One region of the Paenibacillus sp. NPDC056933 genome, then DNA from elsewhere that is predicted to be linked to it. Evidence: predicted binding sites of a transcription regulator. Region 1 holds the regulator's gene; each other region holds the start of a gene.
The links. Region 1 encodes Rex, which represses fermentation and respiration genes when NADH is low (regulators of the CRP and FNR family bind a similar motif). Its sites were predicted from a motif close to TTGTGAAATATTTCACAA; they were not measured.

Region 2: a site for Rex is predicted at 7,273-7,290, ahead of ACFTRD_RS23055 (formate/nitrite transporter family protein). Genes of this name have one in related genera too.
Region 3: a site for Rex is predicted at 1,768-1,785, ahead of nirB (nitrite reductase large subunit NirB). Genes of this name have one in related genera too.
Region 4: a site for Rex is predicted at 3,729-3,746, ahead of pflB (formate C-acetyltransferase). Genes of this name have one in related genera too.

Annotation. Positions count from the first base shown of each region.
Region 1 covers NZ_JBHUQN010000002.1:538,468-546,814, forward strand. The annotation lists gene asnS (asparagine--tRNA ligase) at 1-243, opposite strand, end outside; gene ACFTRD_RS17295 (acetate/propionate family kinase) at 346-1,551, opposite strand; gene ACFTRD_RS17300 (3-hydroxyacyl-CoA dehydrogenase family protein) at 1,548-2,420, opposite strand; gene ACFTRD_RS17305 (AAA family ATPase) at 2,554-4,056, opposite strand; gene ACFTRD_RS17310 (hypothetical protein) at 4,049-4,576, opposite strand; gene ACFTRD_RS17315 (hypothetical protein) at 4,882-5,412, opposite strand; gene ACFTRD_RS17320 (amidohydrolase) at 5,454-6,758, opposite strand; gene ACFTRD_RS17325 (redox-sensing transcriptional repressor Rex) at 6,745-7,398, opposite strand; gene dinG (ATP-dependent DNA helicase DinG) at 7,623-8,347, opposite strand, start outside.
Region 2 covers NZ_JBHUQN010000003.1:637,038-645,384, forward strand. The annotation lists gene ACFTRD_RS23030 (GAP1-N2 domain-containing protein) at 1-2,531, shown strand, start outside; gene ACFTRD_RS23035 (ABC transporter ATP-binding protein) at 2,969-3,850, shown strand; gene ACFTRD_RS23040 (ferric iron reductase) at 3,947-4,762, shown strand; gene ACFTRD_RS23045 (glutathione peroxidase) at 4,950-5,432, shown strand; gene ACFTRD_RS23050 (FAD-dependent oxidoreductase) at 5,804-7,165, shown strand; gene ACFTRD_RS23055 (formate/nitrite transporter family protein) at 7,378-8,232, shown strand.
Region 3 covers NZ_JBHUQN010000002.1:1,149,184-1,157,530, forward strand. The annotation lists gene ACFTRD_RS20100 (M42 family metallopeptidase) at 1-85, shown strand, start outside; gene ACFTRD_RS20105 (hypothetical protein) at 336-605, shown strand; gene ACFTRD_RS20110 (hypothetical protein) at 630-758, shown strand; gene ACFTRD_RS20115 (metal-dependent hydrolase) at 845-1,552, opposite strand; gene nirB (nitrite reductase large subunit NirB) at 1,874-4,303, shown strand; gene nirD (nitrite reductase small subunit NirD) at 4,377-4,703, shown strand; gene ACFTRD_RS20130 (formate/nitrite transporter family protein) at 4,754-5,536, shown strand; gene ACFTRD_RS20135 (YfbR-like 5'-deoxynucleotidase) at 5,806-6,435, shown strand; gene ACFTRD_RS20140 (response regulator transcription factor) at 6,436-7,245, opposite strand; gene ACFTRD_RS20145 (cache domain-containing sensor histidine kinase) at 7,229-8,347, opposite strand, start outside.
Region 4 covers NZ_JBHUQN010000002.1:721,358-729,704, reverse strand. The annotation lists gene adhE (bifunctional acetaldehyde-CoA/alcohol dehydrogenase) at 378-2,990, shown strand; gene pflB (formate C-acetyltransferase) at 3,828-6,086, shown strand; gene pflA (pyruvate formate-lyase-activating protein) at 6,178-6,930, shown strand; gene ACFTRD_RS18245 (extracellular solute-binding protein) at 7,149-8,347, shown strand, end outside.

The DNA of each region.
Region 1 (8,347 bases):
TGGCTCTTCGCGGATGATGCCTGTAACGTACAATGAACTTTCTTGTGTCAAGCTTTTGGCAGCATTCCAGATATCTTCGCTGACTTCGCTCTTAACCACTACCCCTTGAATATATCCGGTTCCATCACGCAGTTGCAAAAATTGAATTTTGCCGCTGGAACGTTTGTTGTTAATCCAGGCGCCGATCTTAACGGTTTCGCCCACATGCTCATTCACATTACGAATTACACAATCCGTACTCATGCCCATATCTCTCCTCGGTATCCTGAATTTGAAAATGCAGCGGGCAGGCCTATGCCTGTCCCCTGCACTTCCTTGTCACGCTATATTCACTTTACAATTAGATTACTGAGAATTCAATACGATTCGGTGTGTATCTCTTGCAATAACCAATTCTTCGTTCGTTGGTACAACGAGAACACCCACTTTTGAATTCGCGGTTGTAATACGACGTGGTTCACCCGAACGAATGGCATTCAGCGCTTCATCCAGTTCAACACCCAGATATGTGAGCTGCTCACATACTTTTTGACGAAGAACAACAGAGTTTTCACCTACACCAGCCGTAAATACGATCACGTCTACACCGTTCATTGCTGCTGCATAAGAACCGATGTATTTACGCAGACGGTATTCGTACATCTCGAATGCAAGCGTGGAGTTAGCATCGCCAGCCTCCATCCCTTCCGTGATTTCACGCATGTCGCTGCTGATGCCGGAGATTGCAAGAAGTCCACTATGTTTGTTCAACATGGAGTTTACTTCGCTCACGCTCAGCTCTTCTTTGTTCATCACATAAGGTACAATTGCCGGATCAAGGTCCCCACTACGTGTACCCATCATCAGTCCTTCGAGTGGAGTCATCCCCATGGAAGTATCTACGGAAACGCCGCCCTGCACAGCAGTTACGCTACCACCATTACCGACGTGGCATGTGATGATCTTCAGATCTTCCAATGGACGATCCAGATATTCTGCTGCAGCTTTGCTTACGTAATCATGGGAAGTACCATGTGCTCCATAACGACGCACTTTATACTTTTTGTAAAGCACACGTGGAATGGCATACAGATATGCTTTTTCCGGCATCGTTTGATGGAAAGCCGTGTCAAATACCATAACTTGAGGTACACCCGGCATATTGGATTCAGCCGCCCGAATACCCATCATTGCTGCAGGGTTATGGAGTGGAGCCAGATCGAACAGACGGCGGATTTCTGCTTTGGAAGCATCATCAACCAACGCAGATTCCTTAAATGCTTCACCACCATGAACCACACGATGCCCAACAGCCTGAATTTCATCAACGGAATCAAGCACACCGTTTTCTTTGTCTGTAAGGATGTCAATCACTTTACGAATCGCTGTAGTATGTTCCAGAATTTCGCTAACTTCCGTAACATCCTCACGACCAGTCGGTTTGTGAGTCAGAATGGAAGAGTCCATTCCGATCCGCTCTACCAGACCTTTGGCCAATACGGATTCATCCGTCATGTTATACAATTGATATTTGAGCGAGGAACTCCCCGCATTAATTACGAGTACTTTCACAGCCGGTCACCATCCTTGTCGTACTTGAAGAATCCTTCGCCTGTTTTGACACCCAGGTGTCCTGCCCGTACCATTTTCTTCAGGACCGTGGAAGGACGATATTTCAATTCACCGAATTCACGGAACATTCTTTCGAGTGCTGCTTCTACAGAATCCAGCCCGAAGCGGTCTGCCATCTCAAGCGGGCCATGCTGGAAGTTGTATCCGATACGCATAGCGTCATCGATATCTTCAGCAGAAGCGACGCCTTCCTGCAAAACATGAAGAGCTTCATTAATCAAAAGACAGATCAGTCTGGACGTAACAAATCCAGGGGACTCATAGATCATAACGCCTTTTTTGTCCGCTACTTCTTCTACAAAACGTCTAGTTTCTGCAAAAGTGGAATCGGATGTTTTCAGACCACGAATAATCTCTACAAGATCAACCCGGGAAACCGGGTGAATAAAGTGCATACCAATAACACGCTCTGGGTATTTGGTTGAGCTTGCAAGCTCAGTCAAACTCAGCGTGGATGTATTACTTGCAAGAATTACGTTGCTTGGACAAACTTGGTCAAGCTGACTAAATACCGCTTTTTTCGCTTCCAGATCTTCAGAAATAGTCTCAATGACCATATCGCAAGTTCCGAGTTCAGCCAAATGAGCAACTTTGGTAATACGGGAGAGAATCAATTTCTTCTCAGCCTTCGTAATGGCCCATTTCTCCAGTTGTTTATCGAGGTTCGTCTCAATCATGTTATATGCATGATCCAGCTTCTCCGTTGTGTGTTCCACCAGAAGCACATCAAGTCCTTTGGCTGCAAGCATCTGGGAAATACCTTGCCCCATCGTGCCGCCGCCGACAACTCCTATCTTTTTGAAAAACATGGTTCTGCTCCATCCTTTCGGTTCTCTATTTCTCTATTGTACCCTGTTCGCCGAAAATTACAAATTTCGACCCAACATATAATAATATCTTAGCACGAGTGAAATGTAAAAAAAAATAACCGGCATAAATAAATTATGCCGGTAGAAGGGCGCTGTCACGAAATTGACAACGAAATTGATCGCCAGACAATACTTCTTCCCTGAGCAGCGTGTCGAGGGAATTGTCGAAAATTGTCCGTTGTTCTTCAAGCAATCGCTTTGTCTGTTCCATCAGGTCTTGCAGGATCAATTTGTTCTCCCGCATCAATTCTTCCGTAGTTACCATTTCCATGTTAACAATGCCAAGGGAAGTAAGTCCGGAGGCCATCATCGTTTGAACCACATTCGTCGCTTGCTCAAAATCATTACGTGAGCCTGTGCTGCGCCCACCGTAATACATTTCTTCTGCAGCCGCACCTCCGAGCGCAATCATGATCTGTTCTTCAAGAAAGCGCTTTGTATACAGAAATTGTTCTTGCTGCGGGTTATGACGTACATATCCCAATGCCTGTCCACGTGGACTAAGCGCAACTTGACTTACACTTCCGGGACGAACCAATTCAGCCATAATGGCATGTCCCAATTCGTGAATAGCGACCCTTTTTTTCTCTTCCACGCTGGATTCACGATCTGTCTTCTCACCCATCATTACTTTATCAATCGCAAGCGACAGATGGCGCTGTTCTATGTTAAGCAGCCCGTCTCTCATCGCATAAATTGCAGCTTCATTCATTACACTTTCCAGCTGAGCCCCAGAGAAACCATAGGATTCTTCAGCTGTCTTATCGAGACTGACGCCTTCCAAAAGAGGTTTATTGACTGCGTGAAGCTCCAGTATGTGTTTTCTTCCTTTTTTGTCTGGCAAGTCCACCTGAATATGACGGTCAAAACGTCCCGGACGAGTCAGGGCGCTATCCAACATTTCTTTACGGTTTGTCGCTGCAATTACGAGTATACGTGGTGTGTCGGAAGAGTATATCCCATCCATTTCAGTCAACAACTGATTCAACGTCTGATCGTACTCGCGCTGCTGTCCACCTTCACGTTTACCCCCAATGACATCAATTTCATCGATAAATATGATGGCATTTTCTTTATTTTCTTTGGCAGCCCGAGTTCTCGCATCCCGGAACAAATCCCGGATTCTGCCGGCACCCACACCGACGTACATTTCAACAAACTCACTGCCTGAGGCTGCTACAAAAACAGAGTCCGTATAATGAGCAGCTGCCTTGGCCATTAATGTTTTCCCTGTTCCGGGAGGGCCAGTGAGCAAAATGCCCTTCAAAGGACGAATCCCGTACTTCTGGATTTCTTCGTGCCGGATCAGAAAATCAAGCGCTTCCCTCAGTTCCTGTTTGGCACTTTCCTGACCCCCGATTTCTTCAAAAGTCAGCTTGGAAGGTCCTTTTTTCTTGCGTTTACGTTCCTGACCAGCTCCTACCGTAATTCCTCCGCGCATTTGCATCATGAGCAGCAGCCCCCCCACAAGCAATGCCGCGATTAAGATGGGAACCATGTTTACACCAACAAAAGCAAGAAAGATAATCAATACGGGTACAAATCCAATGGCAATTTCTTTCGTCCATTTAGGCATTGGGCCACACTCCTATCTGACCGGGCACACGCGGCAAAATAATAAACTTGCTGGCATCTCCATCTCTGAGACTAACATATACATTGTTATCGTCCATAGCTGTGTTTACCTTGATCCCATTCGTTGCCATCTTGGACAACGTCGGGGTAATCTCGGTGTATTGCTTGTTTTCCATCGCCTGAGCCACGGTGAACATGGCGCTACCCCACCAGCTCTCTAGCGCTTCGTTGGAATGATCCACGACATCCAGTTTCAACGATCGGGTGCCAATCAAGGTCTGTCCTTCTTTATGAATATATTGTACCAATCTGCCCAAATCAACATCTGGCTGCAGATCGAGTTTCAACTGTACATCATTGCGGTTAATAGATAATTGAACGTCATTGACTCCGTCGTATTGGGTAACCATCTTTTCAATAGGGCTCTGCAAAGCCACATGACGATACACAAACCAACCTCCAAACAACAAGACGGCTGAAATGACGGCAGTTAAAGCAATAGGCAATACTTTTATCTTCAAGTGAGTTACCCTCCTATATGTTGGCTCATCCTATAGCTTGTAGCCAAGAATATGAATATGTGTACGTAATATCCTGTGATGTGCCTAACAGGATTTATTCGTGTATGATGTATCCTTGAGTACATAGTTGAGTATATCACATCGTATATACAATATCTAAGGCGAAAATATGAATAAATTAATAATTTTAACTATTCAAATCCAAAATGACCAAGAAGGTAAGCCAAAGAACCGGTTCAGTCGGGTTTCCGTCTGCCGGCTCTTTGCATGTACTTTTTTAGACAATAGTAAACCTGCTGCCTATTCTAGCTATTCGGGATGGTATAGACCAGATCAACCTGTTCACCGTTACTAAAACGATAAAAACGGTAGTAATTGTGAGTGTCATCCTTATAATACACTTGCCATACATAGATTCCATTCACAACGCCTGGCATGATTCGCTTGATCTCCCCACCTGGAACTTCAGAGCTGAACCGATTTCGAATCTGAGCTTCAGACATGCCGTTTTGCAAGAGTTCACTGTGTACTGCATTGGCCCCCGTCACAGGCTTGTTATTTCCATCAAACTTGATCCATACCACTACATTCTGGTTATCCTTATTTTTGCCGATCAGGGTCCAGTATATGTTGTCTCCGCCGTCCTTCTGACCCCATACATACTTCCGCAGGTCTTCATATGACGTTATCCCAAGCTGGTCTTGTGCCGCCTGTATGGCCAACGCCTCTTCCTTGCGCTGATCCTGGGTAACATAGACATAATAACGCTGAAGACCAAACAGAATCAGAACCAGGAGCAGCAGCGAAATCCATATCCACTTCTTTTTTTTCTTCAAAAGCCGAACTTCCTTTCCCCTATGACGCTGCAATCCTGAAATTAACGGGCGAGCAGACCGTCAAATGCAAGCTGAGACTCATGCAAAATGCGCTCTTCGTCCATGGTAAGACATTCGCCATGTTTGACCACTTGTTTGCCATCCACCCATACATGCTCCACATCTTTGGCTGATGCCGAGTAGACCGTGTGGGAAATCAGATCGGTATGTGGATAGAAATGGGCCTGTTCGATGTTAAGTGCGATGAAGTCAGCCTTCATGCCTGCTTGCAGAGCGCCTGTATTGTTCAGGAAAATGGATTTGGCACCATATGAAGTTCCGAGCAGCAGCGCTTCCCCGGCTGGAACGGCCGTTGGGTCACCGGACACACCTTTGTGAATCAATGCAGCCAGTCTCATCTCTTCAAACATATCCAGGTTATTGTTACTTGCAGGTCCGTCTGTTCCCAGGGACACGGTCACACCTGCTTTCAGCAGGTCAGGTACACGTGCAACACCCGAAGCCAGCTTCAGGTTACTGCCTGGATTGTGGGAAACGGCTACATCATGCCGTGCGAGAATCTCGATCTCCTCATCATTCAGATGCACGGCATGGGCGACCAGGGATGGACGTGAGAAGAAGCCCAATTTCTCCAGATGTGCGACAGGACGAAGACCATAGTCGGTTACATTCTGCTCCACTTCACGAAGTGTTTCAGACATATGGGTATGCAAAGGCAGATTCAGGTCATGTGCAACCTGTACCAGCTTCTCTATGTAGTCTGGAGGACAAGTATAAGGGGCGTGTGGAGAGATTACGGTGGTAATTCTTCCGTCTGCTTGTCCATTCCATTGACGGGCAAATGCTGCGGACTCTTCCAGTTTACGCCGTTGTTCTTCTTCTGAGCAAAGTCCGATTACGCCACGTGCCAGAGCAGCCCGAACGCCGGATTGTTCCACCACTTTCGCAACCTGATCCATATGATCATACATATCGAGGAACGCCGTTGTTCCGCCTTTCAACATTTCAAGCACGGAAAGTGATGTGCCCCAATATACGTCTTCAGACGTCATTTTGGCTTCCATTGGCCACATTTTCTCCTGCAGCCAAACTTGTAGCGCCAGATCGTCCCCGTGACCTCTCAGAAGCGACATCGCTGCATGGCCATGCGTATTGATCAGACCCGGCAGGAAGAGCAGTCCTTTTCCATCCACCTTCGTCAGACTTTCGTCTCCTTCCGGCAACGTCTCACCAATATGCACAATCTGGTCATTCTCTACGACCATATAACCGTGAACCACTTTCCAATTCGCACCCTCGCTAACAGCAAATTTGCCGTTATGAATAACCCATCTATTTCTCGTCATCTTCCTCGTCGTCCTTTCCATTCTCCAAGTAATAAGCCAAACTAAGCAGATCCGTCGTAAAATCGGCATGATGAATGCGAATATGCGGCGGGGTTTTGAGGATGGTTGGTGCAAAGTTGAGGATCGCTTCTATTCCAGACTCAATCAGCTGATCCGCAACATTTTGGGCTTCCGTGTCGGGAACAGTGATAATTCCGATGCGAATGTTATCCTTTTTGATCGAATCTGTTAATTCATTCATCGGCTGTACCGTCAGGCTGTTGATTTGACTTCCAATCTTCGGACCGTAGGCATCAAATACAGCAACAATCTTCATGTTGTCTTTCAGATATGCGTTGTAATTGGACAATGCATGTCCCAGATTACCGGCTCCGACAAGAGCCACATTAATCTGCTGGTCTATCTTTAAAATATGACGAATTTTTTCGATGAGATATGAAACGTCATAACCGATGCCTTTACGGCCAAAATCACCGAAATAAGCCAGATCCTTACGAATCTGAGCTGGATTCAGATCCAGCCTTAGCCCAAGCTCTTGAGAAGAAACCGTAGTGACTTCGCGCTGATGCAATTCATTTAAGTAGCGCAAATAAACTGGCAAACGTCGCACCACGGCTTCCGAGATTTTATCTGATTTCATTCATTGCTCCCCCTTACCAAGACCACGATAGATAGATGAAAAGATGAGCATCCTGCATAAATCAGTACATACGAAAGGAAAAGTAAATATACAGAATGCTCTAGTTATATAAATGATAATTGCATTACTTCAAATTCATGAGACAAATGAATGATCTAATCAATTTTACCGCTGATCACAGGCTTCATGCAATGATGTAGTGAGCACAAGGTATCTCTAGTCTGTTATTGTTGTTCCCCGGCTGGCTTATCGAGCCATTCCGTAATTCGCGAAACCATCTGTTCCGCAAGCATATGCTCCATTTTGGGTCCTGGTAATGAATATAAAAAGTACTTGCCATAATAGGCTTCAATGACGCGTGTATCGTATACGATCACGATGCCTCTGTCTTGACCTGTGCGAACCAGCCTACCGAAACCCTGTTTGAAACGAATGACCGCTTGCGGCACAGACAGCTTCATAAACGGATTTTTCTTCTGCTCTTGCAAAAGCTCGCTCTTCGCTTCCACCAATGGATGATTCGGCGGTTGAAAAGGAAGTCTGACAATGGCTAGACAAGTCAATGCCTCTCCCGGAATGTCCACCCCTTCCCAGAAGCTGCTTGTGCCAAGAAGCACCGTAGCTTTTGCGTCCTGGAACCGGCGTGTCAATTTGGAACGGCTGCCGCTGTCCACCCCTTGACCCAATAATGAGATATCGTTGCCGGACAACGCCTCTTTGAGTGGATCATAGACCTGTCGCAGCATGCGGTAGGATGTAAACAACACCATCATGCGGCCACGAGTGGCAATGGCCGTTTCTGCGAGTGAGTGTACAAGCATATTCACAAAGTGGGCATCACCAACACTGCCCTTCACGCTCGGGAAATCACGTGGAATAACAAGCAGGGCCTGTTCACGATAGTTGAAGGGTGACGGCAGCATGGACGTCAACAGACGGTTATTCTCGG
Region 2 (8,347 bases), on a different contig from region 1:
CTTACGCATTCCGGCGGCAGCTGGGCTTTATGACGTTTGCCAAGGAGCCGCAGGCCAAGAAGGGCATTCACGTCCAGTTTGTGGAGCGTGGCACACTGCGTCCAAAAGACAGGAACACGGAGAAGGATTTCACCTTTGATCTGGTATCCGGCAGAGTTACCCATGCAGATGCATCTGTGGCGAAGCTTCCCTACACGGAATTCGCCTGGTCACTGCTGCACGAGCCGACAGCTGCTGGTCCATTTTATGATTTTGCCGATGAGATGCTGTCTGGCATGGAACCTGGACGGGAGCTCTCCATTGAAGCATACGGAGAACTCTCCATGTTCTATCGTTTGGAGCAGGGCAGGGAAGATCTGTATGTGGATAACAAAAACGATGTCCTGAGTGGCTTGCTCACCTACTTGAAACCGGAAGGCGGGGCACAGCAACGTTCACGTTTGAACGAACTGTTTCTGACGCTGCTCAGTCGTGAGCTGGACAGCGTCAAAAGGGAGAATGTGCCTGAAGAATCGGTTGCTGCACGCATCGGGGAGTATTTCCGGGTCGCTGCGCCAGTCGTACAGTCCCGGATCGTGGATTATTTCATGTATGGCGTTAATAACGCCCGTTCACAGAAACGTATGCGTGCTGTGCAGGAACTGTATGGTTTGCTGGATCGGGACAGCCTGTTAAGTCACGCTTTCTTCGACAAAGTGCTGGCGAACGAATCACTGACCAAGCTGTTGTTCGAGCCTTATCTGGATAATCAGCTGAAACGCACGGAGTCGGCTGCCGACGTCGTGGAAGTGATTCAGAGTTGGGTCACCTCCCATCCGTCTGCCATCCACAACAGCTTCCTGCTGGAACGAACGTCAACCGAGCTGCGGGAACGATTATGTTCTGCTCCTAACCCGGTTCATTCTGCCAATGAAGCACTTAAACGGGTTAGTGTACTGGACCGTGTATCAGCCACAGGTTCCTTCGATCCAGGCATTACTGCCCGGATCGGACAGTCTGGAGCTGTAACTCGGGCTAACCGGAAAGGTGGGTCTGAGTCTGCCTTCCAGCAACCTGCATATCAGGAGGAGTTAACCCGGCTTGCAGATAAGCTGGCTTACGTCATCAACTTGTTTATGATCCAGGATCTCGATCTGGAGCGGGTTAATCGTGAACAGCTGTTAAGCATAGATATTTTGCTGCATGGTAACGAGGTGAGGGATTGGGCTGCACGTCAGGGAGCGGATGTGTCTGCCCGTACAAACCTGATGCTGGCGGCGAGAGCATGGCTCAGTGGCGAGGGGCGTGAAGAAGAGGAGCTGGAAGGACTCTCGCTGTCCGAGCGTAATGAGCTCCAGCGCTGGACGCGTCGCTGGCTTGCCGAAGAGCTGCGTGAGCTTCCGGGTACGCCTGCCTTTGAAGCGCTGCCGCTGGCTTTTTATCGGGGTGGGAGTGGAAGCAACAGGCTCGATTATCCAGGCCTTATTGAATTTATCTACACTAATTCAGGACGAACAGAAGTGTTGTATCAATTTATGGAGTGGTCGGAAAATCAGCGATTGTTTATTCGCGGCTCCAACGCACATAAGGGTTACGCTGATGCAATCGTTACCTATTTCAAGGCCCATGATCGCGAAGCCTTTAAGTCAAAGTCAGCATTCAAGCCCTATTATGCCAGAGCAAGCAAGACAATGAAGCCGGTCTATGACCGCGCCAGAACCGAGTTGTCTTCTCCGCTGATTCGCATGCTGACAGGTAAAAGGAAAAACCTTTTTCTAGGATCGATCATTGTCATCCTGATCCTTGGTATTGCTGGAGGCACGTATGCTTTGATGGGAGGGAAAGCGGAGACGCCAGCGGCATCACCTCCACCGACACAGGAGCCCGTTGTTCCCGCTGAACCTGAGGCACAGCTCGCTGAACAGATCGCCTATCTCGTTCCGGTTTCCGAAGCGGATGACGGTACACAGATTCCTGCCCAGTTGGTGATCCGTTACAGAAATGAAGCGGACAGCAACGCCTTGCAAATGGACACTCTCCAATGGAACTTGAAGGATGGTACTAGACAGGAACTCCATGCAGAGGGTGAATGGGAGAGTTTTAACCGAAATGCGGAGCCGGATGGGGAAGGTGCAGCTGGAAACAACTCAGAGGGCACGCCTGAAGGAAGCTCCGCTGGTTCTTCTACTGATGGTGCAGAAGATACTCAGCAGAGTGGAGAAGCTAAGCAGGGGGGAGATTCAGCCACGAAGGAGGACAACGCTTCAGACCCGACAGAAGGCAGCACTGGGATGGATGCAGGGACTGGCACAGCTTCTGACTCTACGGATGAAGACTCAGCACAGGGAGCAGCAGACAGGACGCCTTCTGATTCCTCTCCGTCTTCGGGGGCAGATTCATCTTCAGCGAAAGATCTGACTGTTGCCGAAGCAGACCGTTTATATCCCTATGGGCACCAAGTGGAGCTTCCGGACGATATCGATCTGGAGAACATCGCGAGTGTTCAGAGTGGAACGGCCGTGATCAACCTAGTCCCGGAACCGAAGCTTTAAGCGGGATTACCTGGATATGTTATTAATACAAAATACAGCCCCCTCGAAGAATTTCGTAGGGGCTGTATTTTTGTTTTTATTCAAGCGAAGGAGAATGTCATATACAAAATGAATCAAACAGGTCTATTTTTCACAATATGGACACATTATTAAAATGTTGGGTAAGGAGGGCCATGCAAAAAGCGATGAAATGCATGTAAACGATGAGAAAAGCTCTCACATAAAAGATGGGTAATCTAGCCGAAATGTAGTAAAATACTTCAAAAAAAGCTCTAAACCAGCAAAGGATTTCGTATTTGGTGTTGACAAATGATAATGATTATCAGTATCTTTAGAGTATAGAAACTTGTTGAGCCGGAAATACGTTGAACTACAATTTCGTTTTCGTTATCATAGCCGGAATACATAACCGGGATAAATGAGAGAGGGATGATCGCATGTTTCGTCTGGAGACGTCCAAGCTGGATATCGCTTATGAGGAAAGACTGATTGTTGATAATCTGAATATTCAAATTCCCCAAGGAAAAATTACAGCACTTGTTGGAGCCAATGGTTCAGGAAAGTCTACCATTCTGAAAACCATGGCACGGATCATGAATCCAAAAGCAGGTAGTGTTTTGCTCGACGGGAAATCCATTCATAAGCAGTCCACGCGTGAAGTTGCCAAGCAGCTTGCGATTTTGCCACAGAATCCAACAGCTCCCGAAGGACTTACCGTAACTGAGCTGGTATCCTACGGACGGTTCCCTTATCAAAAAGGCTTTGGTTCGATGCGTGCTGAAGACAAACGCATGATTGAATGGGCTATCGAAGTGACAGGCATGACGGAGTTCCATGATCGTCCAATCGATCAGCTGTCCGGTGGACAACGTCAACGTGCCTGGATTGCCATGGCACTTGCACAGGAGACAGATATTCTGTTCCTGGACGAGCCGACAACGTTCCTCGATATGGCTCACCAGCTTGAAGTACTGCAATTGCTGGAGCAGCTGAATGCCACAGCAAACCGTACGATCGTTATGGTTGTGCATGACTTGAACCATGCTTCCCGTTATGCGCATCACATGATTGGGATCAAGAAAGGTAAAGCCATCGCTACAGGTTCACCCGTAGAGGTTATGAACTCCGATGTGCTTCGCGAAGTATTCAACATTGAGGCGGATATCGTGATTGATCCGCGTTCCGGTGTACCGCTCTGTTTGCCTTACGCCCTTGCGGGTCAACGCCAACAGTCTTCATCTCCAGAACAAATGGTCATGAACGGTGCAATGGTTCATGCTGGCGGACGGACAGAGCAGCGTGTTCTTCACGCGACCTGAGCTAATGATACGGGCCATATGTGGTCCTAAACTATAGAATGAAGCCGCTGTGCATAATGCAAGCGGCTCATTCGCATTCACAGGAGGTCTACAGGAATGGGAGAAATCAACTACACCTGGTTACAGCAGTACGGACGAATTACAACAACCGCACCGATAGACGAACCAGTCTTTGGCATACCTTTGACAGCATTAAGACATCCCGAGAAGGCAAAGCTTATGCTGGAGGCCTATAATGAGCATCTTCGGGCCGATTCTCTTCGCTCGGCTGCTGTTTATTTCATGCATTCGGTTCGTGGCCTGATGATTGGGGTTCACTACATGACGGCTCTTTGTGACACATGGCTCGATCTCTCGCTAGATAATGTTATTTTGCAGGTGGAGGTAGAGGATGGCCGTCCGGCGATTGGTTTTCAACTGAACAATGTAACCGAGCAATCACATCCGAATCTGGTGGCAGGACCTGATGCCGTTCCATCCTCCTGGCGTAATGATGTATTGACAGCATATTACGGTGAGCAGCTTCGCCCGCTGATTGAAGGGGTGGCTGTTGCTGGAGGAGCGAATACGGGTCAAATGTGGGCACAACTTGCATCCATGCTGAGATGGTTCAAAACGACAGCGTTACAGATGAATCTGAAAGAGACGGAACGTGAAGCGGTTGTACAAGGGTATGAGCATGTAATTACCATGTCTCCCGAGATCTTGGGTCTGAAAAAGAACCTGCTAGCCTTCAAACCGGTAGAGATTGATAATCCGCATCAACCTGGAGAAACGATGCTGATGAAGCCTGTCTGCTGTTTACACCATCAGGTGTATGGCGGTCAGAACTATTGCTACAGCTGCCCCAAACTGACCAAGGCAGAGCGGCAAGAGCGATATGATGCTATTTTGGCTGCGAAGTCAGGCTGAAGGGAATGTCCATGTTGATGGACGAAGTGTACTTTTACGTATGAACTTGTGCAGGGTTTTAATCGCAGGTTTGGTGATTGCCCTGCACCAAGTCTATAATATGGAGACAGGCTGTGTGCCGCATTGTCATTCGTTAGAGTAACATACAGCGGCCTAACCTACATCTTACTCATGGGAGGAATCAGTCATGTCCGTATATTCATATCAGGCGGTAACGACAGCTAATCAGGAAGTTCCATTGGATCTGTACCAAGGCAAAGTATTGGTGATCGCCAATACAGCCAGCAAGTGTGGACTGACTCCGCAATACGGTGAATTGCAGAAGCTCTATGATCGCTATCGTGATCAAGGTTTGGTTGTACTGGGTTTTCCTTGTAACCAGTTTGGTGGCCAGGAGCCGGGGTCCAGTGAGGAAGCTGAATCATTTTGCCAAATCAACTATGGCGTTAATTTCCCCGTATTTGCCAAGGTCGACGTAAATGGTGAAGATGCTCATCCTTTGTTCAAGTATTTGCGTGAGCAGCAACCTGGTGTTGGTGAAGACAACAGCATCCAATGGAATTTCACCAAGTTCCTTGTGAATCGCGAAGGTGAAGTTGTAGGACGAGTTGAACCAAAAGAATCCCCTGAAGCCATGACTGCAGAGATTGAAAAGCTGCTTGGCGTATAAAATGAAACGCAGAAGCCTGCCTCCTGATTGGAGGACAGGCTTTTTTTGATGCAATTGGTTAGTTCAAATATTCTTTAAGTAGAGGTGTCTGCTCGGTAGTTACTACGCTTATTTTGAGCATAAACCAGCCATAAGCAGGGAAAACTGAAGTCAAAGAAGATGAGTCGACGATTCACTTGATCGTAAAGAAAAACACATCCGACAAATTTATTTTGATTAACCTATTGCAATGTGAAAAGTATCACATTATAATAAGTGTACAAAGTGAAATAAATCACATAAGCGGTATCCACTTAGAAGTGAAATATTTCACAACTACAATGACGTTATATTCAATTTTTTATTTATATACTCCAAGGGGGAACCTTATCATGAAAATCGCAGTTATTGGATGTACACATGCAGGAACCGCAGCCATCGTTAACACCGCCAAATTGTACCCGGATGCTACGATCACGGTGTATGAGCGCAATGACAATATCTCCTTTTTATCATGCGGCATTGCGCTTTATGTGGGTGGTGTGGTGAAAGACCCGGACGGACTATTCTACTCTTCCCCAGATCAACTAGCTGAGCTCGGTGTCGTTACCAAAATGCTGCATGAAGTAACGGCAGTCGATACCGAGGGCCATACACTTCAGGCTAAAAACCTGAAAACCGGGGAAGAATTTGAAGATACCTTCGACAAGCTGATCGTGACTACAGGTTCATGGCCTGTCGTTCCGAAGCTGGAAGGCATTGAGCTGGACAACATTTTACTTTGCAAAAACTACAATCATTCCAACACGATCATTGAGAAAGCGAAGGATGCCAAACGCATTACAGTGGTCGGAGCAGGATACATTGGAATCGAACTGGTCGAGGCTTTCCAAATGAACGGCAAGGAAGTTACTTTAATCGACAGCGTGGACCGGATTCTGAACAAATATCTGGACCCCGAGTTCACCGATGCGATTGAAGACACTCTGACTGGACGCGGCATCAAGCTGGCTCTGGGCCAAACCGTACAGAAATTTACCGGAGAGAATGGTAAAGTGAATAAGGTAATTACATCCAAAGGGGAGTTTGAAACCGACCTCGTTATTCTGTGCATTGGTTTCCGTCCAAATACCGAACTGCTCAAAGGCCAAGTGGATATGCTGCCGAACGGCGCAATCATCGTGGATAAATATATGCAAACCAGCCAAAAAGACGTCTTCGCTGCGGGAGACAGCTGTGCAATCCATTACAATCCAACCGGCAAGGCAGCGTACATTCCACTGGCAACCAACGCAGTGCGGATGGGTACACTCGTAGCGCGAAACCTGGTTCGTCCGACGACACCGTACATGGGTACACAAGGCACATCAGGGATTAAAATTTATGAGCAAAATATTGCAGGTACAGGCCTGACGGAAACCTCTGCTGCGGACGAGGGTCTGGTGGTTGAAGCTGTAACGCTTGAAGATGCTTACCGTCCGGAGTTCATGCCAACGGCAGAGAAGCTGCTGCTCAAAGTGATCTACGAACAGGCTACACGCCGCATTGTAGGTGCACAGGTCATGTCGCAGGCTGATCTGACACAGTCGATCAATACGATCTCTGTCTGCATCCAGAACAACATGACGGTAGATGAGCTGGCCTTCATCGACTTCTTCTTCCAGCCACATTACAACAAACCGTGGAACTTCCTGAACTCGGCTGGTCTTCAGGCGTTGCCTCCAGTAGAAGTGAAAACACCAGCGATGGTGTAACCGAAACTTTTGAGAACTGCCGCATTCTTCAGCGGTAGTTCTTTTTTTGTTTATTTCTGCACATCAAGCAAGGCACAACGGGAATATTAAAATGTAGTTTTCAGACTTTGTGATAAAAGTAACAAACCTCGTGAAACCTTCGCGATACAATGAACATATCAACCTAACAAGTTGAATTATGATGTTCATGAACTGTGAAGGAGAGGATCGTTATGGCAGCAAAAACACCTCTTGAGGTTGCACAATATACGGCGCATACGGGGATGAAGAAAGCCCAAAATCCGGTATCCTCCGTATTAATACTCAGTTTTCTGGCAGGTGCTTTTATCGCGCTCGGATTTCTGTTGGATATTCGGGTTATTGCCTCTGCTCCGGCAGAGTGGGGCAGTTTGGTTAATCTAATTGGTGCAGCCGTGTTCCCGGTTGGTTTAATGTTGGTGCTGATTGGCGGCGGGGAACTGCTGACAGGCAATATGATGGCCGTTCCACTCGCGACGATTGCACGCAAACTGTCCGCAGGCAGCATGTTGAAGAATCTCACCTTAGTAACAATAGGTAATTTCCTTGGGGCGATCTTTGTGGCCTATGCGTTTGGGCATGTGCTCGGTCTGACGGCAGAGGGTGCCTATTTGACGAAAGTGGTTGATATGGCTGGACACAAGCTGGACGACAGTTTCCTTCAGGCGTTTATATCCGGGATCGGGTGTAACTGGCTGGTGGCGCTCGCGGTATGGCTGTCCTATGCATCAGATACGATGAGTGGCAAGGTACTGGGGATATGGTTCCCGACAATGGCCTTTGTGGCTATTGGATTCCAGCACGTTGTCGCCAACATGTTCCTTATTCCTGCGGCGATCTTCGAAGGGCATTATTCGTGGGGACAATATGTCATGAATTTCATTCCGGTATGGCTTGGCAATCTGACGGGAGGTGCGCTATTTGTGGCAGCTGCTTACTGGATGGTGTACCTGCGCAAACTTGAGCCGGAAGTGAAGCCTGAGATGACAATGGCGGCGGCCCAGTCTGTGGAGACGGAAGCCAGACCGATGTGGAGCAAGCAGGCGTAACAGTAATTTTCCGAGTACCCGTGTTAGAGTTATAGCCAAGGTTACGGGTGCAAAGACGTGCGAAGGCGAGTTTAAAGAAACAGGAGAGGCGATTTTGATCTCGTTCATCTCATAG
Region 3 (8,347 bases), 610 kb from region 1:
CTATGATGCAGCCAAAGAGCTGCTCGTGAAACTGGTGAAGGGTCTGGATCAGACCACACTGAATACGATTATCGAAAACGCGTAAGGATGGATTCAGGAGAGGATCTTGAATGACGTGAGCTTCATTGCTCCCCCCTTCTAAATGAATACTCCAAGAGATGTTCTGACTTCAGCAGGACGTCTCTTTTTTTCTGCAACTAGTTTAATAGCTAGAACATATATAGAAAAGATTCATAAGATATAACAACGGTAGATGAACTAAACAACAAGCAGTGGGGGACCTGTTATGGCAATGAGAGGGAACGGAAAATCGAATAAAGGTTCCACCAAAACAAATGCTGCCCAACACCCTTCTCAACGGCAACCTTAAAGGAAAGAACCTGGAAATTATCGTCGCGGCCTTGCTGGTGAGCGGGAAATTAAGAGTGGATAATGTAACGTTATTTCGAGAAGCAACATTGGTTGTCGGTTTAACCGGAAAATACAAAACACTGCAAAATCTCACACCAACCAATACAGATAAACTGGTGGAATTTCTGAACCAGAATGGGGATATGACGTTGGATGATGTTATGAAAGCATTTCAGCAAAAAATGAATTCCTAGATATCATGAAATGAGGTAGGGATAATGTCTGACTTTGACGGAACTGGCTTCGCCGAACTGATAATTATAGTCATCCTTGTCATGTTATTCGTATTTGGCTCCACGGATATTGAAGGACTCTCTTCTACGCCTACCAAGCCTACAACGACCTAAGCCGCCATCCGATTGCATGCGTCGTGATCTCAAAGAAGATATACAGGAAAACGCCAGTCCGGAGTTAAGGACTGACGTTTTTTGGGTTACAGAAATAACGGTGAGAATGCAAACCAGGCCAAAATGAGAGTAAGCACAATACAGACATTTTCCACAACGGCCCCGTGTTTGGTTCCTGTACTCATCAGATTCACACGTATACGCCACTTAAGCGGTGGCAAAGGACGAATCCCGCGATTCGTCAATGAATCGGCCAATAAGTGCATGGCGTATGCCGTACCTCCAGCTACCCAAATCTCTGGTCCCTGATGATTCGTAGTGCTGTAGAGCAATCCAGCCCATACGGCCGTTCCATAAAGGGTATGTGTTAACCCCCTGTGGGTTAACGTCGTACACAGCATTAACAAACTGCCCGCGATCAGATTCCAGGGTGCGAATGCATGACCATAGATGACGAGTCCCAATCCAATCGCAAACATCAGTACTTTGCGCAGCGAACGGGACGGTAGAAATGATACCATCGCAATCAGAACCGCAAGCAGCAGATTCCAGGGTTTGGCCTGAACGTAGAAATACACAAACACGGCTGTAGGCAAAAGGATCATCTGTAACAGCCTGATCAGGCTGTTCGGCAGTGCCTTCGATACCAGCAGCGAATTAGGCTCATCGATGTCCGGCAGCAGCGAACCGATCAAGGCAACCGTAATTGCCGGTGCAGTCACTGGTATGCCGACCAATTGAAGAACAGACAGCGATACGCCTGTGCCGATAATCAGGTGGGATCTTCCCATCATGGTGCAAAAACTTCCTTTCGACGAAATAGGGAACATAATCGGCCCACTTCCGATATTACAACGAAAAGAAAACAAGAACAATAGTTCGCATTTCTCATTTTGTTATTTCTTAACCTGTATCCATTCACTCTTAGTTGCATTGGGGTTCATAAAGAAGAAAAAAAGATTCCGTGACGGGGATCACACTTTTAAATTTGTGACGCCTCTATCGTAATTAGTGAAATTAGTCACATTTAATGTCACCAATGAACGGTATGATTCAAATATAAATCACTAAAAATGATGGTAATGTAAAGTGTCCATTCAAGGAGGCATACACACATGAACGGAAATAAGGAAAAATTGGTTATCATCGGTAACGGTATGGCAGGCATCAGTACAGTTGAACAAATTTTAAAATTGAGCTCACGGTTCGACATTACGGTCTTTGGTACTGAACCCTATCCAAATTACAACCGGATTATGCTGTCCTATGTGCTGGAAGGCAGCAAAACAATTGATGATATTGTGCTCAATGATCTGCATTGGTATGAGGATTATGGTATTACCCTCCATACGGGTACAACTGTAACAAGGATTGATTCCGAGACCCATGAAGTCGTTACTGCAGAAGGCGAACGCTTCCCTTACGACAAAATCATCATCGCAACCGGCTCCAGTTCCTTCATTCTTCCCGTACCCGGTCATGACAAACAAGGGGTTGTTGGGTTCAGGGATATAGCCGATTGTAACGTCATGCTGGAAGCTGCGAAACAATACAAAAAAGCGGCTGTCATTGGGGGCGGGCTTCTAGGTCTGGAAGCTGCCAAAGGGCTGGTACAGCTCGGGATGGAAGTCACAGTTGTGCATTTGATGCAGGATCTGATGGAGCGCCAGCTTGATCCGCAGGCGTCCGCGATGTTAAAAGCCGAACTAGAACGTCAGGGCATCCGGTTCAAGATGGGTGCACAAACCGCAGAGCTTCTTGGTGGCGAACGGGTAGAAGGTATTCGTTTTGCCGATGACTCCGTGCTGAACACCGATTTTGTTGTTATGGCCGTAGGCATCAAACCCAACACGGATGTAGCTCGTGAAAGCGGCATGGAAGTGAACCGGGGCATTGTGGTAAACGACTATATGCAAACTTCACTGGATAACGTGTATTCCGTCGGGGAATGTACTGAACATCGCGGTGTATGTTACGGCCTCGTGGCCCCACTATTTGAACAAGGCATGATTCTGGCCAAACATATATGCGGCGTGGAGACCGCTCCTTATGAAGGTTCTGTTGTATCCACCAAATTGAAAATTTCGGGCGTGGACGTCTTTTCGACCGGTGAATTCATCGACAGTCCCGAACATACGGTCATTGCTCATAAGGATGACTGGAAACGCACGTACAAAAAAATTCTGCTTCGGAATAATATCTTAGTTGGTGCCGTACTCTTTGGTGACATTACGGATTCTGCCGAATTACAGAAATTGATCAAACAACAAGCCGAAATGACCGATGAATTGTATGCTTCACTGATGGGTACAGGCTGTGGCGGGCACAAAAAGGCTGCCTCCGTGGAAACCATGGCAGAAGACGAAATTGTCTGCGGATGTAACGGGGTAACCAAAGGAACCATTGTCGATGCCATTACGAATCAAGGATTAACCAGCGTAGACGAAATTAAAGCCTGTACGGGTGCAACCCGCTCCTGCGGCGGCTGTAAACCGGTTGTTGAACAAATTTTGCAATATGTGCTTGGAGACAGCTTCACAACAGGTGCCAAACAGGGAATCTGCGGTTGCACCTCCCTCAGCCGGGATGAAATCGTAGCCGAGATTAGACAAAAAGGATTGCAAACGACCAAAGAGGTCATGCATGTCCTGGGATGGAGCCAGCCCGAAGGATGTTCCAAATGCCGCCCGGCCATTAACTATTACCTTGGCATGATTGCACCAGATACCCATGTGGATGAAAAGGAATCCCGTTTTGTCAACGAACGCATGAACGCCAATATTCAAAAAGATGGCACATATACCGTTGTACCGCGCATGTATGGCGGGGTCACAACACCGGAAGACTTGAAACGCATTGCTGACATTTCGGTCAAATACGATGTAAAAGCCGTCAAAGTAACAGGAGGTCAGCGTCTGGACCTGATTGGAGTCAAAAAAGAAGATCTGCCCAACGTGTGGGCTGAGCTGGATATGCCTTCAGGCTACGCATACGCCAAGTCGCTGAGAACGGTCAAAACATGCGTCGGATCACAATTTTGCCGCTTCGGCACACAGGATTCCATGGCGATGGGCGCTCTGCTCGAGCGCAAGTTCGAACGTCTGGATCTGCCTGCCAAGTTCAAATATGCCGTAAACGGTTGTCCTCGTAACTGTGCGGAGTCGTGTACGAAAGATATCGGTATCGTAGGTAATGACGGCGGCTGGGAAATATTTATTGGCGGTAACGGTGGCATCAAGGCCAGACTCGCTGACTCCCTGTGCAAGGTGAAGACTGATGAAGAATTAGTTGAGCTTTGCGGAGCGATCATGCAGCATTATCGGGAGACAGCCAATTACCTGGAGCGGACTTCCGAATGGGTGGAACGTCTGGGTCTAGAGCAGATTCGAGCCGTTGTTGTCGATGATGTGAAAGAGCGCAAGGCACTTATGGAACGAATCGAATTCGCTCTTGAGCAAGTGGAAGACCCTTGGAAAAAAGCACTGCGTAACGAGGAAGGCCAGAACAAACTATTCCATGGCATAGAAGTGTCAGCTCGACCATAGTCCCCTTTCTCGGCCATTATGAGCTATCTTTATTGATTCTGTAAGGTAATTTGAAAATGAAGGAGTTGTTCATATGACAACACAGCAATCTGCCATCTATTATCCTGCCGGAGAGATTGAAGAATTCCTGCCGCAGATTGGCAGAGTGGTTGAGGTCAAAGGCCAATCACTGGCCGTATTTCGGACCTCTGATGGCACCATCTTCGCCGCAGAAAATCGTAGTCCCCATCCCAAAGGTGGACCGCTGGCAGAAGGGATGGTCTCCGGGTATGATCTGTACGATCCACTGTATGATTGGAAAATCGATCTGAACACAGGTCTTGTGCAGGCCCCCGATCAGGGCCAAGTGCGGATGTATCCTGTGAAAATCGAGAACGGGCAGGTTTGGATCGCTATATAGCTATATATTTTCACTGTCAACGATAGATGCACCAAATGGAGGAAATCGTCATGTATACACCCAATGTTGAAGGCATTATTGAAGCTGCAGTTAAAAAACGGGATCAAATGAATGCCAGCCTGCCACGTTACATGGTTGCAGCCTTGATGGCTGGTGCTTATGTAGGTCTTGGCATCATTCTGATATTCAGTATCGGTGCCCCGCTGCTTGCTGCTCAGTCACCACTGCAAATGATGCTGATGGGCATGTCTTTTGGACTCGCCCTCACACTCGTTATCTTTGCCGGATCGGAACTGTTCACAGGTAATAACATGTTTTTCACCATGAGCACGCTGGCAGGCCGGACTTCCGTTCGAGATACGCTCAAAAACTGGGGGCTTGTCTTCCTGGGCAATCTGATCGGTGCTGTTCTGCTCAGTCTGCTCATTGTGGGCAGTGGTCTCTTCAAGACGGCTACACCGGAACATCTGCTGTTTGTCGTTTCTGCCAAAAAGATGGCCGCTCCCGTTAGCGAATTGTTCTTCCGTGGCATTCTCTGTAACTGGCTGGTCTGTCTGGCGATCTGGATGGCCGCCCGCTCGAAAGAGGATATTGCCAAACTTGTCCTCATCTGGTGGTGTCTGTACGCCTTTATCGCCAGTGGTTATGAACACAGTGTCGCCAATATGACCTTGCTATCCTTGTCCTGGCTGCTGCCAAACCACCCGGATACGATTACTCTGGCAGGCTGGATGCATAACATGATTCCGGTCACGCTCGGTAATATTATCGGAGGAGCTCTATTTGTCGGCATGGCCTACTGGTTTGTTTCCCCTGTGAGAAAAAAAGGCTAGATCGCCTACGATATAGTTCACTTTCGTTAACAGTCTTTTTGCAGGAGCTCAGATGTATACCAACATTTAGTTTAATCTGCTTGTACATCTTCATTACCATTTCTTCACCACCATTCTTCCTTTGACTTATCTTCAAAAGGACATGGTGGTTTTTTCTGTTTAGCCCATTTTACCTTTCATGTATACATTGTTAATCCAGGGTTAATATAACTGGAGTATAGTCGGTTCATACTACCATACTACCAAACTAACAAAGGATGATCGCTAATATGGGAATTCACACGTACTTTAGGTCACTGAATGATCTTGAACGCATTATTCGGACCCCTGGAAAATTTAAGTTTGAAGAGCACTGCGTCTCCGCCCATTCCTGGAAAGTGGTGCAATACGCCAAAAGCCTGGCCGATATTGAGGAAATGAACGGGGTTACCATCGATTGGAAGAAGCTTTACGAAATCACCAGCAGCCATGATTATGGCGAAATATTCATCGGCGATATCAAAACACCCGTCAAACATCATTCACTTGAGCTGCGCTCCATGCTGCAACAGGTGGAAGAAGGCATGGTTGAACATTTTATCAACGAAAATATCCCGGAAGAATTCAAGGACATTTTCCGCAAACAACTGCGTGAAGGCAAAGACAACTCTGTCGAAGGACTCATTCTGGAAGTGGCCGACAAAATGGATCAGGTCTACGAGGCATTTGCTGAACTGCAACGTGGCAACACCGAAAAGGAATTTATCGTGATGTACCGATATGCCCTGATCAAAATCAAAAATATTGACCTCCACTGTGTACACTATTTTCTCGAGCATATTCTCCCCGACATCATTGAGGAAGGCAACCGTTCCCCATTTGATATCCGCCAAATCACGGAAGAGGCCTTGTCCCAATAATCAGCCCAAGTCATCTTGGTTCTCATGATCCAGGGACAGGGCTTTTTTTCGTTGTTGTGACTGCTGACGATATTCACTCGGATACAGGCCTGTTTTGTTTTTGAAAATACGACTGAAATAATGAGAATCGCTGTACCCCACTGCCTTGCCTACGATTTTGATATCCATATCTTCGCGAGTCACGAGCATGCGCTTCGCTTCATTGATTCGAAGTCCTGTCATATATTTGAGCGGTGTTTCGCCCGTTACTTTTTTGAAGCACTTTCCCAGGTAATCCACACTGAAATGCATCTGTCCTGCCATATCCTGCAACGTGATTTCATGCATATAGTTCTGTTTCAGATACCGTTTGACAGCCTCTGCAATATCTTCCGGCTTTACCTGTTCGTCCTGCACTGCGCTGACATGGGCCAGCGAATCCTCTGCACTGCCGAGTTTTAATTCCATCGCGTCCAGCAGCGTCCGAAGTTGCTGCTCCGTGAGTGGTTTGAGGAGATAATCCTCCACTTTATAACGGATCGCCTGACGTGCATATTCAAACTCGTGGTGGCCGCTCAGGATTACAATCTTGACATGTGGATAGGCAAAATACAGATGTTTCGCCAGTTCCAGCCCATTCATAACTGGCATCTGAATATCGGTAACAACCAGATCAGGCACCATTTGTTCAATCAGCTGTAATGCTTCCTGTCCATTCCTCGCTTCACCAATCACCTCGAAACGTGTGCTGAGCTCCCTGAATTTACGCGATACATTGCGGCGAATCAATGCCTCGTCCTCGACAATAATGGTTCTATACGTCATCGTCATGGATTGAACGGTGCTCCTTTCGAATGGAACCTCCAATGGTAATGCTCACTCCACCAGAAAGCTTGTTTACAATATGAATACGAGCTGCGGGGCCATACCATAACTTCAGTCTGATCCAAATGTTCCGGAGGCCCATCCCGCCCATCTCCAGCTCAGGCATACGCTCCCATTCCTGTGATTTCTTCATGTATTGCTGTATGGCGTTAAGCGCCTCGGGTTCCATGCCAGGTCCGTTATCTTCTACTGTTATTTGCCATGCCTTTGCTATTGTGTCCAGTTCTCCAATGATATGTATCCTCCAGGGTGGCGTATCCCCAAGTCCATATTTCATGACATTTTCCAACAGAGGCTGAATCAGAAGCATCGGAGCCTGAATGTCTTTCATTGCATCAGGGATATGAAATTCATAGACCAGATCATCTTCAAACCGGATTTTCATACACTCCAGGTATCGTTCGCAATAGTCGATTTCTTTGGATAATGGGACACCGTTTTTGTTCGGGGCCGAGATATAACGCAGCATGGAAGCAATATGACCACAGAACGCAACAATCTGTCCATTCATGCCTTCTTCCGCCATAATACTGATGTTCGTAATGTTGTTATACAGAAAATGAGGATTCATCTGGGACTGCAAGGCCAGCAATCTGGCATCCGTCTCCTGTGATTTGATGGCCATCATATCCTGAAAGGACTGTACAAGCTGTTGATTCAGTCTGATAAATGTATCATTCAGTTCATCCATCTCGCGGATGGAACCCGGGCGATCCAGCTTAAACAACTGACCCGAGTCCTCACCCGTGGTTAGATCATGCACACCTGTTTTCTGAATAATACGCTGCAAACGATGGAGCGGCAAAGTGACACGCTTCGAGATCAGGTAGGAGAGAAGCAGAATAAGCATCAATGTACCCAAAGTAGCCCCCATAAACAGAAGAGCCATGCGATTCAGATTTGCAAAGAGGGACTGCTTGGACTGCATAACGACAACGGTCCATCCTGTCTCCTGTGAGGTGGTGTATGTCATCATCTGTTTCGAATTCCCATACGGATCAGCAATTTCCTGCATCGTTCCTGATGCCTCGTCACCATTACGAACTCT
Region 4 (8,347 bases), 180 kb from region 1:
GCCTCCGTGGTTCGCCGCAAACCGTTGCCGTCCTGATCAGGGTCTAACTCGGCCGGGAAGGACGGTACAAATTGCGGTGGTTCAATTTTTAAGTTCAGTATATACCTAATCTTGCCGTTTGAGGGGCGTGGATAGGGGGCAAAAATGGCGAAATTTCAAACATTGTGATTAAATTCACTTTCAGAAGGGAAAGATGAATTGGACAGCCCTATAGTTTAAATAGGAAGTGTAAATGGCGAAGTGAGGGAACCACAAAACTTAAATTAAATTTGTTATACTTTGTGAAAAAAATCACATAATTAACCCTTTCCCCATGGTACGATGTGAATGTAAAGAAGAGAGACAAACCAATACGAACCTTTAGGAGGATGAGGGAGATGGCTGTAAAGAACGAAGTCGCCCCAGTAAAAGAACCGACAGCAGGTCAGTATATTCAAACGTTAATTGACAAAGCGAATAAAGCACACGCAGCTTTCATGTCCATGGATCAGAAACAGATTGACCGGATCGTGCAAGCGATGGCGCTTGCAGGTCTAGACAAACATATGATGCTCGCCAAAATGGCCGTGGAAGAAACAGGCCGGGGTGTGTATGAGGATAAAATCACCAAAAATATATTTGCAACAGAATATGTGTATCATAGCATCAAATATGACAAAACAGTAGGGGTTATTGAAGATAACGAGTACGAAAGCTTCCAGAAAATTGCGGAGCCTGTCGGCATCATCATGGGGATTACCCCGGTAACCAATCCGACATCCACCACGATGTTCAAAGCATTGATCTCCATCAAAACACGAAACCCGATCATCTTCGGTTTCCACCCATCTGCACAGAACTGTAGCCGCGAAGCTGCCAAAATTCTGCGTGATGCAGCAGTGAAGCATGGCGCTCCAGCAGATTGCATTCAGTGGATCGATGATCCTTCTATGGATCGTACAAATGCCTTGATGAATCATAACGACGTGGCGCTCATTCTGGCGACAGGCGGATCAGGCATGGTGAGAGCTGCATACAGCTGTGGTAAACCGGCACTGGGCGTAGGGCCAGGGAACGTACCTTGCTTTATTGAGAAAAGTGCAGATATCAACCAAGCAGTAACGGATCTGATTTTGTCCAAATCGTTCGATAACGGCATGATCTGTGCTTCCGAGCAAGCAGTCATTATCGAAGAACCGATCTTCGATCAGGTGAAAAAGAAAATGATTGCGAATGGCTGTTACTTCGTTAACAAGGATGAGGCAGCAAAACTGACAGCAGGAGCGATTAACGCTGAAAAATGTGCGGTTAACCCTGCCATTGTTGGTCAATCCGCAGTCACTATCGCACAAATGTGTGGTATTGAAGTTCCAGCAGGCACCAAAATTCTCGTAGCCGAGATTGAAGGGGTAGGTACGAAGTTCCCATTGTCCGCTGAGAAACTAAGTCCGGTACTGGCTTGTTACAAAGTGAAAACGGCGGCTGAAGGGATTGAGCGTGCAGCAGAAGTGGTTGCTTTTGGCGGCATGGGTCACTCCTCGGTTATTCATTCGACGAACGAAGAAGTGATTAACAAATTCGCAGATCGTCTGCAAACCGGACGGATTATCGTGAATTCTCCTTCCACACACGGCGCCATAGGTGACATCTACAATACCAACATGCCGTCACTGACACTGGGCTGCGGATCGTATGGACGTAACTCGACTTCTTCGAACGTAACTGCTGTGAATTTAATCAACGTGAAAAGGGTGGCTCGCCGTACCGTGAATATGCAGTGGTTCAAAGTGCCGAACAAAGTCTACTTCGAAAAAGGTGCAACACAGTATCTTGCCAAAATGCCGGACATCACTCGTGTAGCCATTATTACGGATGCCATGATGGTCAAACTCGGTTATGTAGAAAAAGTAGAGCACTATCTGCGTCAACGTCAAATGCCGGTAGCTATTGAAGTGTTCTCTGACGTAGAACCCGATCCATCGACAACAACAGTAGACCGTGGTACGGAAATGATGCGCCGCTTCCAACCAGACTGCATTATCGCACTCGGCGGGGGATCACCGATGGATGCCGCCAAAGCGATGTGGTTGTTCTACGAATATCCGGACACAGACTTTAACGACTTGAAGCAAAAATTCATGGATATCCGCAAACGGATTTACAAATATCCACGTCTCGGTGTAAAAGCGAAATTCGTAGCGATCCCGACAACTTCGGGTACAGGTTCGGAAGTCACATCGTTCGCAGTTATTACAGATAAAAATCAAGGCAATACGAAATATCCACTGGCAGACTACGAGTTGACACCAGACGTGGCGATCGTGGACCCGGAATTTGTATACTCTCTGCCGAAAACCGCTGTCGCGGACACAGGTATGGACGTACTGACTCACGCCATTGAAGCTTATGTATCCGTCATGGCAAATGACTACACAGATGGTCTGGCGATTAAAGCCATCCAACTGGTATTCCAATACCTGGAGCAATCGGCGCTACAAGGTGACAAACTGGCACGTGAGAAAATGCATAATGCTTCGACGATTGCCGGTATGGCTTTTGCCAATGCATTCCTGGGCATTAACCACAGTTTGGCACACAAATGGGGCGGTCAGTACCATACAGCACATGGACGTACCAATGCGATCCTGATGCCACACGTCATTCGCTATAATGCGAAAAAACCGACCAAATTTGCATCGTTCCCGAAATATTCGCACTTTGTGGCAGATGAGCGTTATGCCGAAATTGCCCGCATTCTCGGATTGCCTGCACGTACGACAGAAGAAGGGGTTACCAGCCTCATCAATGCCATTCGCAAACTGAACAAAACATTAGGTATTGAAGAGTCGTTCCAGGAAATCGGATTTGATGCCAAAGACTTTGAAGCACATGTGGATTATCTGGCAGACCGTGCCTTCGAAGATCAATGTACAACAGCCAATCCAAAAATGCCGCTGGTGACTGAACTGGCAGATGTATACCGCAACGCTTTCTACGGAAAGTTTGAATAACGAATTTAGAACTAAGAGAGTGCCTTACGGTAAAAGAGATCAGGGTTCCCCAAGAGGGGAGCCCCGATTGCCGTCTTTTTAGAGGTTATACGAAATTCGTAATTGAGTGAGACATTAACACGATGACGAACAGAGCAGAACGGGCAGAAAAACGGAAAAGCGAAGTATCCGTTTTTCAGGAAATAGCTCTAAGCCCTTGTTTGCTCCGAGTATAACGGAGCAATAGTTTAAAGAGGTTCAACGAAATCGGTGATGTGGCTGTTTGAGCCAGATGTTCACACAATAACGAAGAGGGCAGAAAAACGGAAAGGCGAGTATCCATTTTTCAGGAAATAGTTCTAAGTCCTTGTTTGCTCCGAGTATAACGGAGCAATGGTGCTATAGAGGTTATATGGAATCCGTGATGTGGCCGTTTGAACGATCCCTTTACACGACAACGGAGGGGCAGAAATAACCTGAAAAAGCGAAGCGCTCGCCTTTATCCCCGGATTTTCCCTTTTCGGAAGGGAATCAAAAAAAATCTGGGGATAACAGCGATTGGAAGGTTGTTCTGCCACGCAGTGATCCTGTGTAAAGTTGCGGGTTCAATGAGACACAGCGCAGGTGGAGTGAGTTAGTTCACTGACTTTGTGATAAAAATCACAGAGTGGGAGAGAACGACGACGTATACTGAAAGTGTAAGAAAAACATTCATTCCGCGGTTCCGGTTCCCAAGTAGAGAGAACGTGTTCCGGTTACATGTGAAATTAATCACATTAATCGCGGCTCTGGGCACAGATGAGACGAGTAAAGCATCCTGTCATGTGTCCGGAAATCCAAATTAGTGGAGGGATTACAATGTCGGTGATCGAAAAAGATGTCAAACAACAAACAGGCTGGAGAAACTTTACCAAAGGAACATGGACCAAATCCGTAGATGTGAATGATTTTCTGACTCACAACCTGTCACCTTATTATGGTGACGAAGCATTCCTTACAGGGGCAACCCAGAATACAAAAGAATTATGGGATATTGTATCTGATCTGACCAAAAAAGAACGTGATAACGGCGGCGTCCTTGACGTTGATGTGAACACACCAGCTACAATCGTTTCACACCAACCAGGATATCTGGATCAAACCAAAGAGCAGATTGTCGGCGTTCAGACTGATGCCCCATTCAAACGTTCCATTCAACCAACAGGCGGAATCCGCATGATGATTGATGCATGTGAAGCATACGGCTTTGAATTGCCTCAAGGCGTCATTGATATATTTACAAATATTCGTAAAACACATAACCAGGGTGTGTTCGATGCTTATACTTCCGAGATGCGTGCAGCTCGTAAAGCCGGAATCATTACAGGTCTGCCAGATGCGTATGGCCGTGGCCGGATCATCGGTGACTATCGTCGGGTAGCTCTCTATGGCGTAGACTTCCTGATTCGGAATAAAAAAGGCGAACTGAATGCACTCGAAGTTGATGTGATTGATGAAGATGTCATTCGTCTGCGTGAAGAACTGTCCGAACAGATTCGGGCATTGCAAGAATTGAAACAATTGGGCGAAATGCACGGTTTCGACATTTCCTTGCCAGCCACAACCGCAAAAGAAGCGTTCCAATGGCTCTACTTCGGTTACCTGGCTGCGATCAAAGAGCAAAACGGTGCGGCGATGTCGCTCGGACGTGTCTCTTCTTTCCTGGATATTTACATCGAACGTGATTTGCAAGAAGGCTTGCTCACGGAGGAACAGGCTCAGGAATTGGTTGACCATTTTGTCATGAAACTGCGGATCGTCAAGTTCCTGCGTACGCCGGATTATAACGAGTTGTTCAGTGGAGACCCAACATGGGTAACCGAATCCATTGGTGGTATGTCCGTTAACGGTGAAACCCGTGTTACGAAAAACAGCTTCCGTTTCCTTCACACCCTGAACAATCTTGGTCCTGCACCAGAACCAAACTTGACTGTGCTCTGGTCCACAAAGCTTCCGGAAGCGTTCAAACAATACTGTACGAAAGTATCCATTGAAACGAGCTCGATCCAGTATGAAAATGACGATCTGATGCGTCCAATCTATGGAGACGATTATGGGATTGCCTGCTGCGTATCTGCCATGAAGATCGGAAAACAAATGCAGTTCTTCGGTGCTCGTGCCAATCTCGCCAAAGCATTGCTGTATGCAATCAACGGTGGTCGTGACGAGAAATCGGGGGCTCAAGTGGGTCCTGAATATCCGGCAATTACAAGCGAAGTACTGGATTACAATGAGGTTATGAAACGTTTCAAACCGATGATGGAATGGCTCGCCAAACTGTATATGAACTCGCTCAACGTCATTCACTACATGCATGATAAATACAGCTATGAGCGTATTGAAATGGCTCTGCATGATCGGGACATCGTTCGTACGATGGCATGTGGTATTGCCGGCCTCTCGGTTGCAGCAGACTCTCTGAGCGCAATCAAGTATGCCAAAGTCAAACCGATCCGCAACGAACAAGGCATCGCGATTGATTTTGAAATTGAAGGCGACTTCCCTTGTTACGGTAACAATGAAGACAGTGTCGACAGCATCGCAGTTGAACTCGTGGAAAGCTTCATGGGTATGATTCGCAAACACAAAGCATATCGTAATGCGATTCCAACGCAATCTGTACTGACCATCACATCCAATGTTGTGTACGGCAAGAAAACAGGTACAACACCGGATGGCCGTAAAGCAGGCGAACCATTTGCACCAGGAGCGAATCCAATGCATGGTCGTGACAAAAAAGGTGCGCTGGCATCTCTGGGTTCTGTAGCCAAATTGCCATATGAACACAGTCTTGATGGTATTTCCAATACCTTCTCCATCGTGCCAAAAGCACTAGGTAAAGAGGAGAATACACGTAAATCCAATTTGACTGCGATGCTGGATGGTTACTTTGGTCAAGGTGCACACCATCTGAACGTAAACGTATTTGATCGTCAGCAGTTGATTGACGCGATGGATCACCCGGAAAACTATCCGCAACTAACAGTACGGGTATCCGGTTACGCGGTTAACTTCATCAAGCTGACACGTGAGCAGCAGCTCGATGTCATCAACCGGACGTTCCATGGTTCCATGTAAATGAAATTAAAATGAGAAAGCCGCCCGGAAAGACAGACTGAACCACATATTAAACGCACAGCGGATGCGGATACAGAAAGGAAGAGGCATCATGGTTAACGGACATATTCATTCACTCGAAACTTTCGGGACGGTTGACGGCCCAGGCATCCGCTTCGTGCTTTTTATGCAGGGATGTCTGCTCAAATGCCAATATTGTCACAACCCGGATACTTGGGCATTGGACGGTGGTAAAGAAATGAGCGTGGAGGAGGTACTGGCCGAGATTGAGCCATACTTGTCCTACTATCGCAGCTCTGGTGGCGGACTCACCGTATCTGGTGGGGAGCCTACATTGCAGGCTCATTTTGTAGCCGAGGTCTTCAAGGAAGCGAAACGGCGCTGGGGCTTGCACACCACGCTGGACAGCAACGGGTTCAATGAACCGGACCGGATTCATGACCTTTTGGATCATACAGACCTGGTATTGCTTGATTTGAAACATATCAATGATGAGAAACATATTAAGCTAACAGGCAAATCTAACGAGAGAACGTTGCGCACCGCACAGTGGTTATCTGAACAGGGACGAAAAATGTGGATTCGCCACGTGTATGTGCCAGGGATTCACAATGAGGAAGAAGATTTGCTTAATCTGGGACGGTTTATTGGAACGTTAAATGGAGTTGAGAAGTTCGAAATCCTGCCTTATCACCAGATGGGCATCTACAAATGGCAGGCGATGGGTAAAGTGTATCCACTCGACGGCGTTCCTTCTCCAAGTGAAGAGGAAGTGGAGCGGGCATATCGCCTGATTGAACAAGGTCGCTCCGAAACAGCGGGTGTCACTTGCTTCAATAAGTAACTACCGTTATATATAGATCTTCCAACCAAGCAGTCCTTGCGAACATGTTTCGCAGGGGCTGTTTTTGTTGTTGTTATCCATTGTAAGTGCAAGAAGTTTTGTCCAGTGAAGGATTTTATCCCTCCATTGATGAATTGTCATCCTTACGATGTAAGCTCCGGCTTTTTATAATCAGAGTGTAAAGCCAAATGCTCAATATCTTGAGGAGGGTCAACCAGATGAAAAAAGGAATGACATTACTGCTTTCATTATTACTTATCACTTCATGGACTTTGGCGGGATGTTCGAGCTCAAGTAGTGAACCGCAGCAAGGAGGCGGTAATGCGCCCGCGGAGACGCGCAAGGAGCCGGTTGAGATGCTTCTCCGTCACACCCAGGTGGGCGCCGACAAACAAAAAAGGCTGGCCATTCTGCAGGACGTCGTGGGCAAAGTAGAGAGCGAGGTACCCAATCTGACCTTTACGCTGGACGGAGTCGAATCGGATGTGAACCGCAAGGAGAAACTTCGCGGGGAGATGGCTGCAGGCAATCCACCGGATATCTTCGAATTGTTCGGTAGCCCGGACTCCAAAGTGTATGCCAAGGAAGGCATGTTGCTGGATCTCACGCCGATTCTGCAAGAGTTGGGTATTCAGGACCAATTCTCATCACTTGAGCCATTCACCTATGAAGGCAAAGTGTATGGACTTCCAATTGGGGGCTCCGGTGAAGGTTTCTTCTACAATAAAGAGTATTTTACACAAAAAGGTTGGAAAGCGCCTACAACGATGGCTGAGCTCGACAACATGCTGGCCGAGATCAAGGCTGATGGCAAAGTACCACTCGCTTCAGCTTCCAAGGCTGGCTGGGTTCCGCTTATGTTAACGAACCATCTGTGGTCCCGTTACGCTGGACCTGATATTACGGCGAAGTTTGCGACAGGCGAAGCCAAGTGGACTGACCCGGGCGTTGTTGCAGGGTTTGCGAAGCATAAAGAATGGGTGGATAAAGGCTATTTCAAAAAAGGTGAACTTGGCTTCGAATATGCGGAGTACACCACTCAATTCACGAGCGGTGAAGCCATTCTGATGTATGACGGAACTTGGAAATCTTCTGTTTTCAAGGAAGGGCAAAGCGGAGAATCGCTGATTGGCAAGGTCGGTTTCTTCAATATGCCTCCGGTAGAGAACGGTGCTGGAGATCAAACAGCTTTGATGCGTGACGTAAATAATGGATACGGTTTCTCCGCAGCAGTTGCGGATGACCCGCAGAAACTTGCGGCAGTTAAAGCGTTTATCAAGAACTTCTACAACGAAGATATGCAAGTTCGCGGGCTCGTAGAAGATGGTGTGTTACCAGCGATGAAGCTGGATGAAAAAGTACTGACAGACAGCATCACCGACGATTTGATGAAAGAAATCGTAGCTGTGCTCAATGC